DNA from 4 places in the Undibacterium sp. WLX3042 genome. Region 3 is predicted to be linked to each of the others. Evidence: predicted binding sites of a transcription regulator. Region 3 holds the regulator's gene; each other region holds the start of a gene.
The links. Region 3 encodes sigma-54, which starts transcription at its own class of promoters, with help from an activator protein. Its sites were predicted from a motif close to TGGCANGNAANCTGCTTT; they were not measured.
Positions count from the first base shown of each region.

Region 1 (4,678 bases), 1.5 Mb from region 3:
GAACATATCGCAATCATTATGGATGGTAACGGCAGATGGGCAAAACAACGTTTGTTGCCTCGTTTTGCCGGTCATACCAAAGGGGTGAATGCTGTCAATAAAGTGGTGGAAGCATGTTGTAACCGTGGTGTCCGTTACCTGACCTTGTTTGCGTTCAGTTCAGAAAACTGGCGTCGTCCACCGGAGGAAGTCTCACTGCTCATGAAATTGTTCCGGAAAGTACTGGTACTTGAAATCAACAACATGTGCCAGAACAATATCCGTCTGAAAATCATCGGTGATCTGAGCAAATTTGACGCCGAACTCAAGCAATTGATCCACAACGCGGAAGAGAAAACGGCGGCTAATACCGGGCTGACGCTGACGATCTGCGCCAATTACGGTGGCCGCTGGGATATCGTCAATGCCTGTAACGCATTAATTCGTGAAGGGCTGGATCAGGACAGCATTACCGAAGACATGCTGTCGTCAAAATTGTCTATGGCCTACGCGCCGCCGCCAGACATGCTGATACGCACCGGTGGCGAAGCACGCATATCGAATTTCCTGTTGTGGCAAATGGCGTATTCAGAATTTTTCTTTACCGATACCTACTGGCCGGATTTCGACGGTAAATCGCTGGATGAAGCGATCGCTTCGTTCCAGAAGCGCGAGCGCCGTTTCGGCAGAACCAGCGAACAGTTGCTGGAATCAGCCGAGTAAAGCTGCAGGCGAATTCCAGGATGAAGCGCGAATAAGCGCTAATGATTGAAGTAATGCAGGCGGGAATTATCCATGACCAAAATTGTTCCGGTAATTTTATGTGGTGGCTCAGGCACCCGCCTGTGGCCCTTGTCACGCGCGGGTTTTCCTAAACAGTTTCTGGTGTTATCCGGCACCACCAGCTTGTTTCAGCAAGCGGTGCAACGCGTGAATGCGATTGCCGATGCCGATATTCAGGTCAGCCCTACGCTGATCGTGACCAATGAAGAGCATCGTTTTCTGGCGCTTGACCAGTTACGTGAAATGAAATCCGTTGCGGCCAGTCTGTTACTGGAACCCGCCGGAAAAAATACCGCACCGGCGTTGACGCTGGCGGCGCTTGAAGCCACGGCCAACGGCGAAGACCCGGTGCTGGTGGTGACACCGGCAGATCAGACCATACAGGATGACGCCGCGTTCACCAACGCATTGCAGCGTAGCGTGCGAGCCGCCAGCGATGGCGCGATTATAATTTTAGGCATTACGCCTGATCGCCCTGAAACTGGCTACGGTTATATCCGCAGAACCGGGCAGGCAGCAACATTCGGTGAATCTGCAGTAGCGCAGTTTGCTGAAAAGCCTGATGCAGCGACGGCGCAGCAATATCTGGACAGTGGCGAATATCTCTGGAACAGCGGCATGTTTGTGCTCAGAGCCAGCACCTGGTTGAAAGCACTGGCGCAATTCCGGCCTGATATTGCGGAGTCTGCCAGACTCTCGTGGTCGGAAAAAAACAGCGACGCCCAATTCATCCGTCCCGGTACTGCTGCTTTTGCCAACATTCCGGCAGACTCTATCGATTACGCCGTGATGGAAAAATGCCCGGGGTCAGCTTTTGACATACGCATGATTCCGCTGGACGCAGGCTGGAACGATCTGGGCGCGTGGGATGCCGTCTGGCAGGTCGGCAAGCAGGATGCGCAGGCCAATGTGACGTACGGCGATGTGATACAGACCAATTCCAGCAATAGCCTGATTTATTCGTCCAGCCGCCTGGTCAGCACCGTTGGCATTGATCATCTGGTTGTCGTCGAAACGCCGGACGCAGTGTTAGTGGCTGATAGGCGTCAGAGTCAGGATGTGAAGGCGATTGTGGCGCAATTAACGCAGCAGGGGCGGCAGGAACATACATTACATCGCAAGGTGTATCGTCCCTGGGGCTGGTATGACAGCATTGATGAAGAAGAACGCTTCAAGGTCAAACGCATACAGGTCAAGCCCGGTGCCAGCCTGAGTCTGCAAAAGCATCATCACCGCGCGGAACACTGGGTCGTGGTCAGGGGAACGGCCGAAGTCACTTGCGGCGATAAAGTCATGCTGCTGACGGAAAATCAATCAACCTACATTCCGTTGGGCGAAGTGCACCGGCTGGCGAATCCGGGCGCGATACCGCTGGAAATTATCGAAGTACAGTCCGGCAGTTATCTGGGTGAGGATGATATTGTCCGTTTTGAAGACACCTATGGCCGCACGAAGTCAAAGTGCTGATGTCTTGAAAAAACAGCGCGGCGGTAGGCAAGCGCATTTTTTTTGATGTATGTCATGGCAATGAAACAATTTTTTGGTATGATTCATCTCAGTTACTGTACATGCAACCGATATGTATGACGGTAACGAGGTGTGCCGGATCAGCAGATAGCGGGTTGGCCACCGTCCGGAACAAGGGTACGGAGACTGAACAGACAGTCTCCGTATTTTTTTGTGTGCTGCTTTTATTCGTTGCGCACAATGCGAATGCAGGGCTGCACCGAAAAAGACAGAAAGTGCCTTGCTGCTCAGATTCAGACACTTTTGCCCATTTCTGATTCCGGCTGCTCCCTGTCTTGAATCACGCACAGCGACGCTGCGCTGTCAGCGGGCATAACGAAGCAAATAATCCGCAACTAGTGCACTCCACATCCGCATCCGGCCTAGCCAGCACGAAAAAACGGCACTGCAGGCGAAAAATATACTCCCCCCGGTATGTAAAAAAGCCCAATATCTATAAGGAGATAAAGCTGTTTTCCGCACATACTCCCCCGATTTTTCCTATTTCAGGATAGCCGAAGCGTATTTCCGCCGCTTTTCGCAAACGTGGCACGCTATCTGCTCATAGGCTGGTGAAGCTTGCAGTTTCTTTGTTACCCACCACCTCAGGAGAAATCATGACACGTCGTACGGTTTTGAAAGCAACAGCAATAGGCGCAATGGCGCTCGCTACATCGGGCTGGATGGCTCAGGCATTCGCAGCAGATACGATTAAGGTTGGCATTTTGCATTCCCTCTCAGGAACGATGGCGATTTCTGAAACATCGCTGAAAGACGTGGCGCTGATGACGATTGATGAAATCAATGCCAAAGGTGGCGTGATGGGGAAAAAACTGGAAGCGGTTGTCGTTGATCCGGCATCTAACTGGCCTTTGTTTGCTGAGAAAGCACGGCAGTTAGTGTCGCAAGATAAAGTCTCAGTCGTGTTTGGTTGCTGGACATCGGTATCACGTAAATCGGTGCTGCCGGTGTTCAAAGAGTTGAACAGCCTGCTGTTTTACCCTGTGCAATATGAAGGTGAAGAGCTGGAGAAAAACGTGTTTTACACTGGCGCTGCACCGAATCAGCAAGCGATCCCGGCGACAGAATATCTGATGTCAAAAGAAGGCGGCGCGGCAAAACGTTTCGTGCTGCTCGGTACGGATTATGTCTATCCACGCACGACCAACAAAATCCTGCGCGCTTTCCTGCATAGCAAAGGTGTGAAAGATAGCGACATCGATGAAGTCTACACTCCGTTTGGTCATTCTGATTACCAGACCATCGTGGCGAATATCAAGAAATTTTCCGCCGGTGGAAAAACGGCAGTGATCTCGACCATCAATGGTGACTCGAATGTCCCTTTCTATAAAGAACTCGGCAATGCCGGTCTGAAAGCGACCGACGTGCCTGTCGTGGCGTTCTCGGTCGGTGAAGAAGAATTGCGCGGTGTTGATACCAAACCTCTGGTCGGTCATCTGGCGGCATGGAATTACTTCCAGTCGGTCAAAAATCCGGTGAATGCGGAATTCATCAAAAAATGGAAAGCATATGCCGTTGCGAAAAAATTGCCGAATGCTGCCACCGTGGTGACGAACGATCCTATGGAAGCAACCTACGTCGGCATTTATATGTGGAAGCAAGCAGTGGAAAAAGCTAAATCCACGGATACCGATAAAGTGATCGCAGCGATGGGCGGGCAGACCTTCAAAGCTCCATCCGGTTTTGAACTGACGATGGATGCGACCAATCACCATTTGCATAAACCCGTCATGATTGGTGAGATTAAAGCAGACGGCCAGTTCAGCGTCGTCTACAAAACCAAAGTGCCTATCCGCGCGCAACCCTGGAGCCCTTATATTCCGGGTAATGAAGGTAAGCAAAAGCTGTAACTAGTGCGACAGTTTCCTCCTTGCGCGAGCACTTCCTGGTGTTTCCCCGACTGACCAGGTCGTTGCTTGCGCGTGCGGGGAATCTGGCTAGCTTTCTGTTTGCGGTGGTGGTGTTTTCCCGCTCTCGTACACAACCAGCTTGCACGAAAATTCGATTAATGAACACGTCTGCAGAACTATGACATTCCAGAAAATGTTGGCACGCCAGCTTGTCACGATGTCCGCCACATCAGGTGGAACATTGCTTAGCAGATTACGTGGCGGATTATGCGGCATCCTGTTCAGCATCGCGACATCGATATTGCTGCCGGCAACAGCGCATGCGGCGATTGAAGCGAGTCAGCTCAAGGCGCTGGCAGGTGAAGATCCGGATGCGCGTATCGTTGCCGTCAATACGATAGCCGCGCTGGCGAATGATGAAGCCGCGAAAGTGCTGAGCGCACTGAAAAATGAAGAGTTGTATTTCAAAGACGATCAGGTTTTTCTGCCGGATGGTGAACAGTTTATGTCTCTGGCCGATGGCAAAAAGCTTGCCTTAC
Region 1 is NZ_CP186698.1:1,837,263-1,841,940, reverse strand. Features, by position in the region: gene ACPAOP_RS08350 (isoprenyl transferase) at 1-702, shown strand, start outside; gene ACPAOP_RS08345 (mannose-1-phosphate guanylyltransferase/mannose-6-phosphate isomerase) at 775-2,229, shown strand; gene urtA (urea ABC transporter substrate-binding protein) at 2,886-4,139, shown strand; gene urtB (urea ABC transporter permease subunit UrtB) at 4,318-4,678, shown strand, end outside.
Region 1: a site for sigma-54 is predicted at 2,816-2,833, ahead of urtA (urea ABC transporter substrate-binding protein). Genes of this name have one in related genera too.

Region 2 (4,678 bases), 1.1 Mb from region 3:
ATCTCAGTATTGATGCGGATAACAGCCGTATTCTGGTCTGTAAGCCACATCAATACTGAGACTGATGAGTGAGCAATCAGCGCAACCGGCCGATGTAGGTCTGATCGACGACGGAGTTCTGATCAAGTGGCGGCAACTCTGTCGCACCCACGGATGGTGCTGCAGCGACCAGATTAACCGGGACGCCGGGTGTTGTTATCGCTGGCGTTTTGGGACGTATTTTTAAGCCTTCAAGTTTCCCTATCAGTGGCACCGGTTCGGTCACGACAAACAGACCCTGTTCGCCAAAATAGATGTCGTTCAGTTTGACGGCGATGTCGTGCAGATCAGTATTGGGCGATTGCAAAGCCAGATCGAGAATATAACGGCAATAAACCGGATCAATACGCATGTATTCAATGTCGATCACCCGTTCATTCTGACGCCGCAAAATAACGTGCATCCGCGCCATCAGAGAAAATGCCAGATTGTCGGAAAGGGCCGCAGTCATAATACATGCTCCCCATGCAGTTCCAGATCCAGCCCCTCTCTTTCCTGTTCCGGTTTCACACGCAAACCCGTGAGCAGACGCACGATAAAGAGAATGACTGCCGTCATGACACCAGAATAGACGACCGTCACCGCGACCCCGAATGCCTGATTGCTGAGGCTGCTTTCAACACCGCCTATACTTTTGAGGGCAAATACACCTGTGAGTAAGGCGCCAACGATACCGCCTATCGCGTGTACACCGAACACATCCAGAGAGTCATCGTACCCCCCCATTGCTTTGAGAGAGGTTGCCCCCCAATAGCAGGCGACACCAGCCACCGCACCGATCACGAATGCTCCGGTCACATCGACAAAACCCGAGGCAGGGGTGATTGCAACCAGACCTGCAACAGCGCCGGAAACAATACCGAGCACAGATGGCTTACCACGGCGCAGCCACTCAACGCACATCCAGGCCAAAGCAGATACGGCGGCAGCGAGTTGTGTCACCAGCATCGCATAGCCCGCACGACCATCTGCTGCGCCGGCAGATCCGGCATTAAAGCCAAACCAGCCTACCCATAATAGTGCTGCGCCGATGACGGTCAGAATCAGATTATGTGGTGGCATCGGCTCCTTGCCGAAACCGCTGCGTCTGCCGATGATCATGGCAGCAACCAGACCTGACACTCCCGCATTGATGTGGACCACCGTACCGCCCGCAAAATCGAGGACGCCGCGCGCAGCCAGCCAGCCGGTCGGCTCCCATACCCAGTGCGCAACAGGAACATAGACGATCAGTGACCAGAGCGTGATGAAGAGCAGAAATGCGGAGAACTTCATCCTTTCTGCAAATGCACCGGTAATCAGGGCGGGCGTGATGATTGCAAATGTCATCTGAAACATCATGAACACACTTTCCGGTATTGTCGGTGCAACATGATGCACTGTCAGCTGGCCTGCATCTTTCAGAAATACCATACCGTGCAACAGTAGCCGGTCAAGGCTACCCAGATACGGTGTGGCTGGCGTGAATACCAGGCTGTAACCCAGAACGACCCAGATAATCGTGACGATACAGGTGGTGGCGACACTATGCGCGACGGTTGCCAGCGCATTTTTTTTGCGGACCATGCCGGCATAAAACAAAGCCAGACCTGGAATGGTCATCAGCAGCACCAGCGCTGTTGATGTCAGCATCCACGCGGTATCACCTGCACTGATGGTGGCTGCATTGACGAGCGTCGGCGTTGTCATCGGTGCCGGTGGCAAGGAGGTTGTTACTGCTGGCCCCGCTTGTGCCAGCGGTACTGCCGGGGTGCTGATATCGGCAGTACCGGATACCGGAGCCGGATTGCTGTTTTGTCCGAAAGCTGGCCCTGAGCCCAGACAAAACAGTAAGCTGAACAGGATGAAAGGTGTTGACAGAGAATGTATTTTCATCAGAGATCCTTAGTCTAAACGCATCATGAATTGCCACTACCCTGTGTGCAGCGCAGCATAATTCATGCCACATCTTTAACGTTAAGACGGAGACTGAGGGCGGGAGCGCTCTGGAGAAGAGATTGACTGCGCCGGCTTGCTGAGCCTGGCAGCGCTGTTTTTGCACCAAATCAAGACCCGTCTGTAAGAAAACGGAGCATTGAGCGCCAGCGAGGCAAACTCGATAAAAAACGCCAGTGTCTTCTGACTGTGGTGTCAGGAGAGCACTGGCGTCTGGTGTTATGTCCGGCGTTATACCGGGGATATTTATTCAGTCACTGGGTCAGGCAAGGCGATCTGATTATCGGTACTGAACTGGTAATCCCGGAATACATGTTCCGCACTCAGGATCTGATAAGTACCATCCGGCAGTTTGCGAGTGGTATCTTTCAGGCGGTATGTGGTCTGACCGCAAGTCCAGCAATTGAAGTTACGCATATGGGTGCACAGACAGGTCTTGTCCATGACCGAGATTTTTTTTGCATCCGGGTGCAGGGCAACTTCGCGGTTGTATGAAGTGATGTACGCACAATTTCCATTCGCATCCAGCAGGTAACCATACGATTCGCAGCCCGGGCGGATACCATCACCGATGGCTGGCGTATTTTTCAGCATACGCATGGGGTAGCCGGTCGGAGAAATATGATTGACTTCGATATCGTCTTCGTCGGCTTTGAAATATTCCTGCTTCACATTATCCGGCAGACCACATTCTTTGGTTACCGTGAAACGGGTTGCAACCTGTACTGCGGAGGCGCCGTTTTCGAGAAAAGATACTGCATCGCTGCCTGTGAAAATACCACCTGCCGCAATGATAGGAATATCCAGTTGTTCTGCTTTCAGATATTCAGACACCTCGGTCACGATCGTCTGTAAATCGAATGTGGCCCAGTCATCGCCGAAACCGAGATGACCACCAGCCAGCGGACCTTCAACGATCACATAATCCGGCAGACGGTCCAATTTTGCATTTTTACGCAGGAATAACTGTAAGGCGCGTACCGATGACACAATGATGCCCAGCTTGGCATCGCGGAAACGTGGGTGATCTGCTATCAGACCAAAGGAACTCAGATGCAGACCAGCGCTCAGCGTAATACCGTCAATACCCGCATCCAGAGCGGCTTCCAGACGCACTTTCAGGGTTTCGCGCGGACCGTTCATGGTCAGTTTTTCCATGCAGTTCACAAAGATCATACCCGGGCCTTGTTTGGCCTCCATGGTACGGCCAATGTGCAGACGTGTCGCCGCTGCCAGATCCTCAAGATTGAATTTGATGTTTGTCTTATCGGAATTGTTGATGTTGTATTTGTAGAATTTGGTTTTTTCCTTGATGTAGCTGGTTCCGAAGCGGCGATCCGACACATCATGCACCAAGGCGTCAGAAATATGTCCGATACCACCGAGGCGTGCCGCGACCAATGCCAGTTCAGCAGTGGAAATATCGACACCCATCCCACCTATCACGATAGGAACCAGTTCATCTTTGCCTAACTTCAGGCGGAAATCATCTACTCGTTTCATTGCAATCCTTGACACATTGAGCTGTAAGTCGCACCCGATGGCGAAATCTCGTTACTGAGTGAGGCCGTTATTCAACATAAGTTTGTCAAATATGTTCACAAAGCTATTTCAAAAATAACAGCGCCCCAGATTGTAAGCCAGGCTAGCTATGCGCTGTGAATAATTTCGCCTTGTCATTATCCGAATTTTTGCCTAAAAAAGCGGCAATTTTCAATCGGAAAAAATTGCTATTCGCATCATTTTTATAATTTTGCATACAGCTAGACGACAAAGGGAGGGAAATAATCCTAGTTAAGCAATTTTCTCTGATGCGGACTTTGGTCAAAATATTATTTTTCCTGTTTTATGCTCCCGGAAAATAATTACAGTCAGCAGTATTTTTTTTACTGCCAGTTGATATCCCTCAAATTTGTTTTTGCGTGACGTGGCGTTATTGACGTCTCAATGTGCCTGATGACTGTTTCAGGCACATGACAATCACTGCTTACTCCCGTTATTGTCGCATTAGCTGGCACTTCTTGCAGGCGGCGGCTAATGCGGCACGATAGTATCAGCGCAGATGCGCGCTGGCGTTACCTAAGACTGACCCTGAGCAGTACCACCCATCCTGCTGTTCGGTATACGTGAGGTATTTCCGGTAAAAAACAATATCGGCCTGAGCTTTATTTCAGATGCGATTGACATCGTGATACACGACACGGAAATTTGCCAGTTCATTACCAGCGCATTTTTTTCCAGGCGGCTTGTTGTGACGGTGTCAGAAAAGTCCAGGCCAGAAAGCGACTTCGTTTATTGCCTTGCCTCATGGGCACTTCCCTGACTTCCAATGCGTTGACGCGTCTGAGTGCAGCTTTCAGCACAGGTAAGTTTTCTGCTTTTGCTACCAGTGTCGTGAACCAGAAACATTGTCCCGGTATTTTTGCACTTTCGCTGATCATGCGCTCGATAAAAGCAGCTTCTCCGCCCGGACACCAAAGTTCCGCGTTGAGGCCCCCAAAATTCAGTATCGTTGCAGTTGCATCCGCAAGTTTTTCTTTTCCCAGATTATTCCATTTGCGCTGCGAGCCTGCCCGCGCTTCCGCCATGGATGTGTGAAAAGGTGGATTACACATACTGAGATCAAACCAGTCATCTTCACCGATGATGTTGTCAAAAATAGCGTCAGCTGATGGCTGCAATCGCAAATGGATCTTGTCAGCGA
Region 2 is NZ_CP186698.1:3,082,974-3,087,651, reverse strand. Features, by position in the region: gene ACPAOP_RS13965 (hypothetical protein) at 77-490, opposite strand; gene ACPAOP_RS13960 (ammonium transporter) at 487-1,914, opposite strand; gene ACPAOP_RS13955 (nitronate monooxygenase) at 2,221-3,477, opposite strand; gene rlmF (23S rRNA (adenine(1618)-N(6))-methyltransferase RlmF) at 4,194-4,678, opposite strand, start outside.
Region 2: a site for sigma-54 is predicted at 1,967-1,984, ahead of ACPAOP_RS13960 (ammonium transporter). Genes of this name have one in related genera too.

Region 3 (4,678 bases):
ACAGAAATCTGAGGTGCTGTCCCCAAAACGTACCGAAGATGTGGTGCATCTTTATGATCAGGTAAGAGTAGAGAGGCCACAAGGAATCAACTCCAGTTTTATGCGGGTAGAAACAGAATATCTGCAGTTACTGCCGGACTCCGACATCGTCAGGACGGACCAACGCATCAGACTGATCACGGATAACGGCGAAACCGATGCGACCGGTATGATCGCGAACAATGCGAATCAGGAATTGCGTCTGCTCAGTAAAGTGCATGCACGCCTGTTCAAACATAAATGAAAAAACATTCATCAACAACACAGACAAGACAGAGAGTAAACATGCGCCCCGAAAAAAAAACAGTGCATCTTGCGTTGAGCTCATGGATGTTAGCCCTGATGGCTTTACTGTCCGTATCCAGCGTTCACGCTGAAAAAGCAGACAGTCTCAAAGAAATGACGATAGAAGCAGACCAGTTTTTAAATAATGGCAAGACCAATGTCAGTACGTTTTCAGGTGATGTCGTGGTCGTCCGCGGCACACTGAAAGTCAGAGCAGAAAAAGCTGTTGTTACAAAAAGTGCCGATGAATTCCAGCATGTTGTACTGACCGCCAAACCTGGCGCAAAAATCACGTTTCGTCAGAAGCGCGACGGCGGGCCAGATCTTTGGGTGGAAGGCGAATCCGAAAAAGCGGAATACGATGAAAAAACAGAATTCGTAAAATTCCTGTCCAGGGCACAAATACGCTATCTCGACGGAAACAAAGTCACACAGCAACAAGAAGGAGAATTCCTTTCCTACGATAGTAAAAATGATGTCTTTGTCGGCGTCAATTCCAGCTCAGGTCAGGCAGTGTCAGGAGGCGGTCGCATCAAAACCACGATACAACCAAGAACTGAGAAACAGGCAAATTAAGATGGGATCAAAAGACAGCACGCTGACCGTCAAAGGTCTGCAAAAACGCTACGGTGCACGACAAGTTGTGCGCGATGTATCGCTGCTGGTAAAAAGCGGCGAAGTCGTCGGGCTGCTGGGACCAAACGGCGCAGGTAAAACCACCTCTTTTTATATGATCGTCGGACTGGTACCTTCCGACGCCGGCGAAATCAATATCGACGATACGAATGTTTCGGATTTACCGATACATCAGCGTGCCGTCCTCGGTCTGTCGTATCTGCCTCAGGAAGCATCAGTGTTTCGTAAACTGACGGTCGAAGAAAATATCCGCGCTGTACTCGAACTGCAAAAAGACAAAGATGGAAAATTTTTATCCGAGAAAAAAATCCGGCAACGTCTGGACAGCTTGCTGACCGATCTGCAGATAGAAAAAATCCGTGACAGTCAGGCGCTGGCTTTATCGGGCGGTGAACGACGTCGTGTCGAAATTGCGCGCGCACTCGCGACGAACCCGCGTTTTGTTCTGCTCGATGAACCTTTTGCCGGAGTCGATCCGATTGCAGTGATTGAGATTCAACGCATCGTCCGCTTCCTGAAAGAACGCGGTATCGGTGTGCTGATCACCGATCATAATGTCCGCGAAACGCTGGGTATCTGTGACCATGCCTACATCATCAATCAAGGCTCGGTATTAGCCAGCGGCAAACCCGACGACATCATTCAGAATGAGTCTGTGCGACGCGTCTATCTGGGAGAACATTTCCGGATGTAACGGGACGCATTATGAAACAAAGCCTGCAACTACGTACTTCTCAGCATCTTGCGCTGACGCCTCAACTGCAGCAATCGATACGGCTGTTGCAACTGTCAACGCTGGAACTGCATCAGGAACTGGAAACGCTGCTGATAGAAAATCCTATGCTGGAGCGTGTCGATGACCCTATGGATAATGCGGTCCGCCTGCTGGCGGATGGCGCCATCAACAATACAAGTACGACGCCGGATGCAGGCATGGAAAGCATCACGCCTTCTGAAAGCGCCGCGCCACAAGATGCTGCTGTCGAAGCTGATGTGCCGGTCAACGACAGCATCAGTGCCAACGAAGAAGAGTGGAGTTTTAACGATGCGCCTTCCGGTGCAGCTAACGCCGATGAAGATGAAGGCAGGCCTCAGCTCGAATCTACCCACATCAGCCTGCGTGACTATCTGCTGGAACAAATGCGCCTCACGCTCAGGGAAGCACGCGACCGCGCATTGCTGGAACTGATCATCGACACACTCGATGATAACGGCTACCTGACAGAAAGTCTGGAAGAAATTCACGCTGGTCTGCCACTCGAATTATTAATAGACGAAGAGGAATTATCGTTCGCGCTGAAGATGCTGCAGAGTTTTGATCCGCCGGGTGTCGGTGCGCGAAATTTATCAGAGTGTCTCGCGATACAGATCAGGCGCATGCCGAAAATTCCTTTTGTTACCCGCCGTCTTGCACTGGCACTGGTGGAAACACAGCTGACTTTGTTTGCACAAAGAGACTTCACAAAATTAAAAAAAATATTCGACTGCGATGATGAAGATTTGCGCGAAGCGCAGGCAGTCATACGGCAATGCGAACCACGGCCAGGTATCGCATTTGCCACCAGCAGCTCAGACTATGCAGTACCGGATGTGATCGTCAGAAAAAATGGTAATGGCTGGCAAGTGTTACTGAATCAGGATGTGATGCCGAAACTGCGCGTGAGCAGTATGTACGCCAACATCATGCGGCAGAATCGCGGCGAAACAGGACTTGGAACCCAGTTACAGGAAGCACGCTGGCTGATCAAAAATATGCGTCAGCGCTTCGAAACAATCTTACGGGTGTCACAAGCGATAGTTGAAAGACAACGTAATTTTTTTGCGCATGGTGCTGTTGCGATGCGCCCTCTTGTTTTGCGCGAAATAGCTGATACACTGGGTCTGCACGAGAGCACTATTTCTCGTGTGACGACTCAGAAATACATGCTGACCCCGCATGGGATGTTTGAGTTGAAATATTTTTTCGGCAGCCATGTTGCGACGGAAACAGGGGGTGAAGCCTCTTCCACCGCGATACGTGCACTCATCAAGCAGTTGATAGGAGCAGAAGACCAGAAAAGCCCACTCTCTGATAGCAAAATCGCAGACATGCTGGGTGAACAGGGCATGGTAATTGCCCGACGGACCGTAGCCAAATACCGTGAAGCCCTGAAAATACCGCCAGTCAGTTTGCGAAAATCTTTGTAAGCAGTCCTTGTAATCACGGTTTGAATTGCTATATATGATTTAGCTCAACGCCGTAAAATCAAAATGAGCTTATTGTTATTAGCAAGCAATATCACTAAAGGAGCACAGTATGAATCTCACCATCAGTGGACATCACGTTGAAGTCACTCCTGCCATTCGTGAATATGTACATACCAAGCTGGAACGTATCCGGCGTCACTTTGATCAGGTCATTGATCTGACCGTCACGCTGACCGTCGACAAGCTGAGCGAAAAAGAGAAACGACATAAAGCCGACATTGACCTGCATATCAGTGGTAAAAATATTCACGTTGAAAGTCTGGCGCATGATTTATACGCTGCGATTGATACACTGATTGATAAACTGGATCGTCAGGTGATCAAGCATAAAGATAAAGTTCAGGGTCACGATCGCGATGCGATCAAACATATCCCTGATCCGGCATCGGCATAATCGCCCGCCTCCCGTTATTTACGGAACACGAAAACAAGGACGCCAACAGCGTCCTTTTTTGTTATCTGTTTTTTGTTATTTTTGTCGTACTGACGAAGTGCAAACAGGAATAAAATGATTGCCCTGTCACGACTATGTTAATGGTATCTACATGAGCGAATACGTAATCACTTCCGTTAAAAATCAGATCGGCTACATCACTCTCGACCGTCCGAAAGCATTGAACTCTCTGTCACTGGAGATGGTGCGCGCACTCACCGCCACATTATTGGCGTGGCGCGACGATACAACTATCCGTGCCGTATTCATACACAGCAGCAGTGAAAAAGCATTTTGTGCCGGTGGCGACATCCGCTTTTTCTATGACGTCGGCACCGCTACGCCAACTGGTGACAGCGCCCTGCTCGAAGATTTTTTTACCGAAGAATATGCGTTAAATCATTTGATACATTTTTACCCTAAGCCCTACATCGCGTTGATGAATGGTGTGGTGATGGGTGGCGGTATGGGCATTGCGCAGGCAGGTGAAAATTGCCGTCTGCGTATCGTGACCGAACGTACCAAAATGGCGATGCCGGAAGTGAACATCGGTTTATTTCCGGATGTCGGCGGTAGTTATTTCCTGTCGCGAACACCGGGTGAAATCGGTACTTATCTCGGTCTGACTGGCGACATCATTGCCGCTGCCGATGCCTTATATGCAGGCCTCGCTGACGTCTATATCCCAACATCTGAACTGCCAGCATTACTGACCATGCTGGAGCGTACCGAAGCGGCAGATATACGCCTGGCGATACGTGAATTTGCTGCGCCATTTGCATCGCAGGCTGATCCGGCCAGCAGTAAACTTGCCAGCCAGCGCGCCTTGATCGATCAGTTTTTCAGCGGCAACAATGTGCTGACCATCGCAGAAAAATTAAGCAACAACAGCGATGCATTTGCTCAGCAAACACTGGTCACGATGGAGAAACGTTCGCCTTTACTGATGTGCGTCACGCTCGAACAACTGCGGCGCGGCGCACGTCAGAATGTGGCGGACTGTCTGCGCATGGAACGCGCCATGGTACGCCATTGCTT
Region 3 is NZ_CP186698.1:318,549-323,226, forward strand. Features, by position in the region: gene lptC (LPS export ABC transporter periplasmic protein LptC) at 1-283, shown strand, start outside; gene lptA (lipopolysaccharide transport periplasmic protein LptA) at 325-900, shown strand; gene lptB (LPS export ABC transporter ATP-binding protein) at 902-1,654, shown strand; gene ACPAOP_RS01430 (RNA polymerase factor sigma-54) at 1,666-3,147, shown strand; gene hpf (ribosome hibernation-promoting factor, HPF/YfiA family) at 3,257-3,601, shown strand; gene ACPAOP_RS01440 (enoyl-CoA hydratase/isomerase family protein) at 3,753-4,678, shown strand, end outside.

Region 4 (4,678 bases), 820 kb from region 3:
ATGTCCATGGTGCAAAAGTCTGGTGCATGTTGCTCTACCATCCTGATCGCTTCCTCTCCGGAGGCCGCTTCAATGAATTCCCAGTCAGGTTGAACTGCTTTCACGTGGGCACGGATCACCATGCGCGAGACTTTACTATCATCAACAATCAGTAATTTTTTCATATTTCAACATTGCAATTCGGTAGTGGGACAGTCATCGGGATTTGGGGACTCATTTTACCTTACGGCCTGATGATTTTCACCTTTGACTTTCAGCATGAATGATTTCACGCTTTACTCTGATTTTTTAATTTACGCCATAAGGTGGTTCTGCTGATACCTAAATACGCGGCGACAGCATCGCGCTGATGGCCGAACCGTTGCATGATTTCTTCCAGCGATTCGTCGCTGGCAACGGGAATATCTGGTAACTGGTTTTTCCCCGGGAGAACGATGCTCATTGTTTTAGCTGTTTCGTTCGTCGCGATTCCAGATGCTAGTTCCGGTAAAATTTTGCCGACAAACGCCGGACTCAGCGCCTGTAATGGTTCTGCAGCAAGGAACAGACCGAGCCGCTCCATCATGTTGCGCATCTCCCTGACATTACCTGGCCAGGGATAGGTTTCAAATAAACTGGTGCAACTGCTGATTTCTGCATGCAGATTCGGGTGGGGGCGGGCGCCCATCGCCGCCAGAGCATGTTTCAGGGACCATTCTGCCAGCGGCATAATGTCTGCTTGCCGTTCGCGCAGCGGTGGCAGTTGCAGGCGCAACACCGCAAGCCGGTAAAACAGATCTGAGCGGAATTTCCCTTCTCTGACTCTGGCTTCAAGATCGCAGTGGGTTGCGCTGATGATGCGTACATCGACCGCGACCGGACGCACCCCGCCGACCCTGACAATTTCGCGTTCTTCCAGAACGCGTAGCAGACGGGTTTGCAGGTTCAGCGGCATTTCGCCGATTTCATCCAGAAATAAGGTGCCGCGATTGGCGGCCTCAAATAAGCCTGCATGACCACCGCGCCGCGCGCCGGTGAATGCACCTTCGTCGTAACCGAATAATTCTGATTCCAGCAGCGATTCCGCAATCGCACCGCAATTGACGGCAACAAAAGGCTGCCTTGCGCGCGGGCTTTCGCTATGTATGGCTTGCGCAGCCAGCTCTTTACCGGTGCCGGTTTCGCCTTGCAGCAACACTGTGGCGGGAGAGCGCGCAAATAAGCTGATCGCGCGGCGGGTGCTTTCCATGACGGCCGACTCACCGCGCAGATCGCTTAAGCCGTGTTTGGTACGTAATGCGTCAGCGGCCGGATGATGCCTTCCCCGCTGTGACTCCAGTCGGGTCAGGCGGGCGATTTCAAGTGCGTCGTCAAAAGCCTGACGAATCGACGTGGCGGAGTACATAAAAATACCGGTCAGACCCGCTTCGACCGCCAGATCGGTAATCAGGCCGGCGCCGACGATTGCCTGTATGCCGCTGGCCTTGAGTTCGCTGATCTGCGCCCGCGCATCTTCTTCGGTCACATAAGTGCGCTGTTCTATCTTGAAGCCGAAGGTATTTTTGAAATCGACCAGTTCGGGCATGGTTTCCTGATAGGTAATCAGAGCGATTTCGCTCGATACCTTGCGCGCCCGTGCCAAAGCCTGCATCACGTCAAAACCGCTGGCCTTGGCGGTGACGACCGGAATTGGCAGGCGATTTTTCAGGTACGCGGCATTGGAGCCGGCGGCGACGACGGCATCGCAACGTTCGGTTTGCAGACGTTCGCGGATATGCTGTACCGCTTCCTCAAAACCCATATTCAGTGGAACGATATCGGCATTCGCGTCGTATTCCACCATGATGTCGCGGAACATGTCGAACAAGCGGGAAATCGACACTGTCCAGATAACGGGTTTGTCCTGCGTTTCACGCAGCGGTAATGGCGGTTGTTTCACATTTGTTTCAATTCTGAAAAACGTGTTTCATTTTTTGTTTAATGAAACATCATTATGAAACATCTTATCTGAAATACGCAATTGATTATTCTCAAATTGTGCTGCTTAAGTCCTTGATTTTTAACATTCCCAGTCTAAGCTGTTGCGATGCTGGTTCGCGCTGGCATGTTGATTGCAATAGACGCTCGCAACTTCATTAACCTGAAAGACATCAACGATATGAGCAACTACTCCGCAGGTGCCGCCTTCCGTAAGGCGATGCAAGAAGAATCCCCGTTACAAGTGGTTGGCGCGATCAACGCGAACCATGCTTTGCTGGCCAAACGCGCTGGTTTCAAGGCTATTTATCTGTCCGGTGGCGGTGTCGCTGCCGGTTCTCTCGGTTTGCCTGATCTGGGTATTTCCAATCTGGATGACGTGCTGACCGATGTGCGCCGTATTACTGATGTGTGTGATTTGCCTTTGCTGGTGGATGTGGATACCGGTTTCGGTTCATCTGCGTTCAACGTGGCACGCACAGTCAAATCGATGATCAAATTCGGCGCTGCGGCGATGCATATCGAAGATCAGGTCGGCGCCAAGCGTTGCGGCCATCGTCCGAACAAAGAAATCGTCACCAAGCAGGAAATGGTTGACCGCATCAAAGCCGCAGTCGATGCGCGTACTGATGAAAATTTCGTGATCATGGCGCGTACCGATGCGCTCGCCGTCGAAGGTCTGGAAGCCGCGATTGATCGCGCTCAGGCTTGCGTTGAAGCGGGTGCCGACATGATTTTCCCTGAAGCGATTACCGAACTGGCGATGTACAAACAATTCGCTAACGCGGTCAAAGTACCGATCCTGGCCAACATTACCGAGTTCGGTGCGACACCGTTGTACACCGTCGAAGAATTAGCCGCAGTCGATGTCGGTCTCGTGTTGTATCCATTGTCCGCATTCCGCGCAATGAACAAAGCGGCTGAGAATGTGTACACCGCGATTCGCCGCGACGGTTCGCAAAAGAACGTGGTCGATACCATGCAAACCCGGATGGAATTGTACGAGCGCATCAATTATCACGATTTCGAGCAAAAACTGGATGCCTTGTTTGCGCAGCAAAAGAACAAATAATTTCTTATTTTCTACCGGATTCCATTCATTTTAAAACCGTATAAAAACACATACTCCCCCTGTTTTTTTAAATAATCGCCTTATTCTCAGCAGATTCATTGGGCGCTAAAAAATACTGGGGGGAGTATCTAATTATCTCAGGAGAGCACCATGACCGAAGCAGTTCCTTTCAAACCAAAGAAATCCGTTGCCTTGTCTGGCGTAACTGCGGGTAATACCGCTTTGTGTACCGTGGGTAAAACCGGTAACGACCTGCATTACCGTGGTTACGATATTCTCGACGTGGCCGATGCCTGCGAGTTTGAAGAAATCGCCCATTTGCTGGTACATGGCAAGTTGCCGACCGTCGCCGAATTGCATGCCTACAAAGCAAAATTGAAAGCATTGCGCGGCTTGCCTGCGAATGTGAAAGCGGCGCTCGAATGGTTGCCAGCATCCTCGCATCCTATGGATGTGATGCGTACCGGTGTTTCCGCACTCGGTTGCGTTTTACCGGAAAAAGATGACCACAACACACCGGGCGCACGCGATATCGCTGATCGTCTGATGGCGTCGCTGGGTTCCATGCTGCTGTACTGGTACCACTACAGCCATAACGGTAAACGCATAGAAACTGAAACTGACGACGAATCGATCGGTGGCCATTTCCTGCATCTGCTGCATGGTCAGAAGCCAAGCAAGCTGTGGGAAAAAGCGATGCATACTTCACTGATTCTGTATGCAGAGCATGAATTCAATGCATCAACATTTACCGGTCGTGTCATCGCCGGTACCGGTTCCGATATGTATTCTGCGATTACCGGTGCGATCGGCGCACTGCGCGGTCCTAAACACGGCGGCGCGAATGAAGTCGCGTTTGAAATTCAGAAGCGTTACGACAATCCGGATGAGGCAGAAGCCGACATCAAAAAACGGGTTGAAAATAAAGAAGTCGTGATCGGTTTCGGTCACCCTGTCTATACGATCTCTGATCCACGCAACAAAGTGATCAAAGAAGTTGCGCGCAACCTGTCGAAAGATGCGGGCTCTATGAAGATGTACGACATCGCTGAACGTCTGGAAACAGTGATGTGGGACATCAAAAAAATGTTCCCGAATCTGGACTGGTTCTCTGCTGTGTCGTATCACATGATGGGTGTGCCAACAGCGATGTTCACACCATTGTTTGTGATCGCCCGCACATCCGGCTGGGCGGCACACATCATAGAACAGCGTATCGATAACAAGATCATTCGTCCTAGCGCAAATTATGTCGGTCCTGAGGACTTGAAATTTGTGCCGATCAAGAGCCGCAAATAATCTGTCATTTGTCTGAGTCGCTGACGCTGCTTACTCATGTGTAAGCAGCGTCAGCGCAGAAAAGAGGGCAAAGACGCAGCAAGAGATTGCCACGCGTCTCTCTCCCGGAACATCCATTATTCCTGAATAAGCCATGAACACTGCAAACCGCAAACCACTCCCCGGCACCCAACTGGATTTTTTCGACGCTCGTGCAGCGGTCGATGCAATTCAACCCGGCGCCTATGACAAGCTGCCATACACTTCACGCGTACTGGCTGAAAATCTGGTGCGTCGTTGCGACCCGGCGACGCTGACTGAATCGCTGAAGCAATTCATCGAACGCAAACGCGAACTCGATTTTCCATGGTT
Region 4 is NZ_CP186698.1:3,316,532-3,321,209, forward strand. Features, by position in the region: gene ACPAOP_RS14995 (response regulator transcription factor) at 1-164, opposite strand, end outside; gene prpR (propionate catabolism operon regulatory protein PrpR) at 269-1,918, opposite strand; gene prpB (methylisocitrate lyase) at 2,138-3,028, shown strand; gene prpC (bifunctional 2-methylcitrate synthase/citrate synthase) at 3,179-4,327, shown strand; gene acnD (Fe/S-dependent 2-methylisocitrate dehydratase AcnD) at 4,461-4,678, shown strand, end outside.
Region 4: a site for sigma-54 is predicted at 2,080-2,097, ahead of prpB (methylisocitrate lyase). Genes of this name have one in related genera too.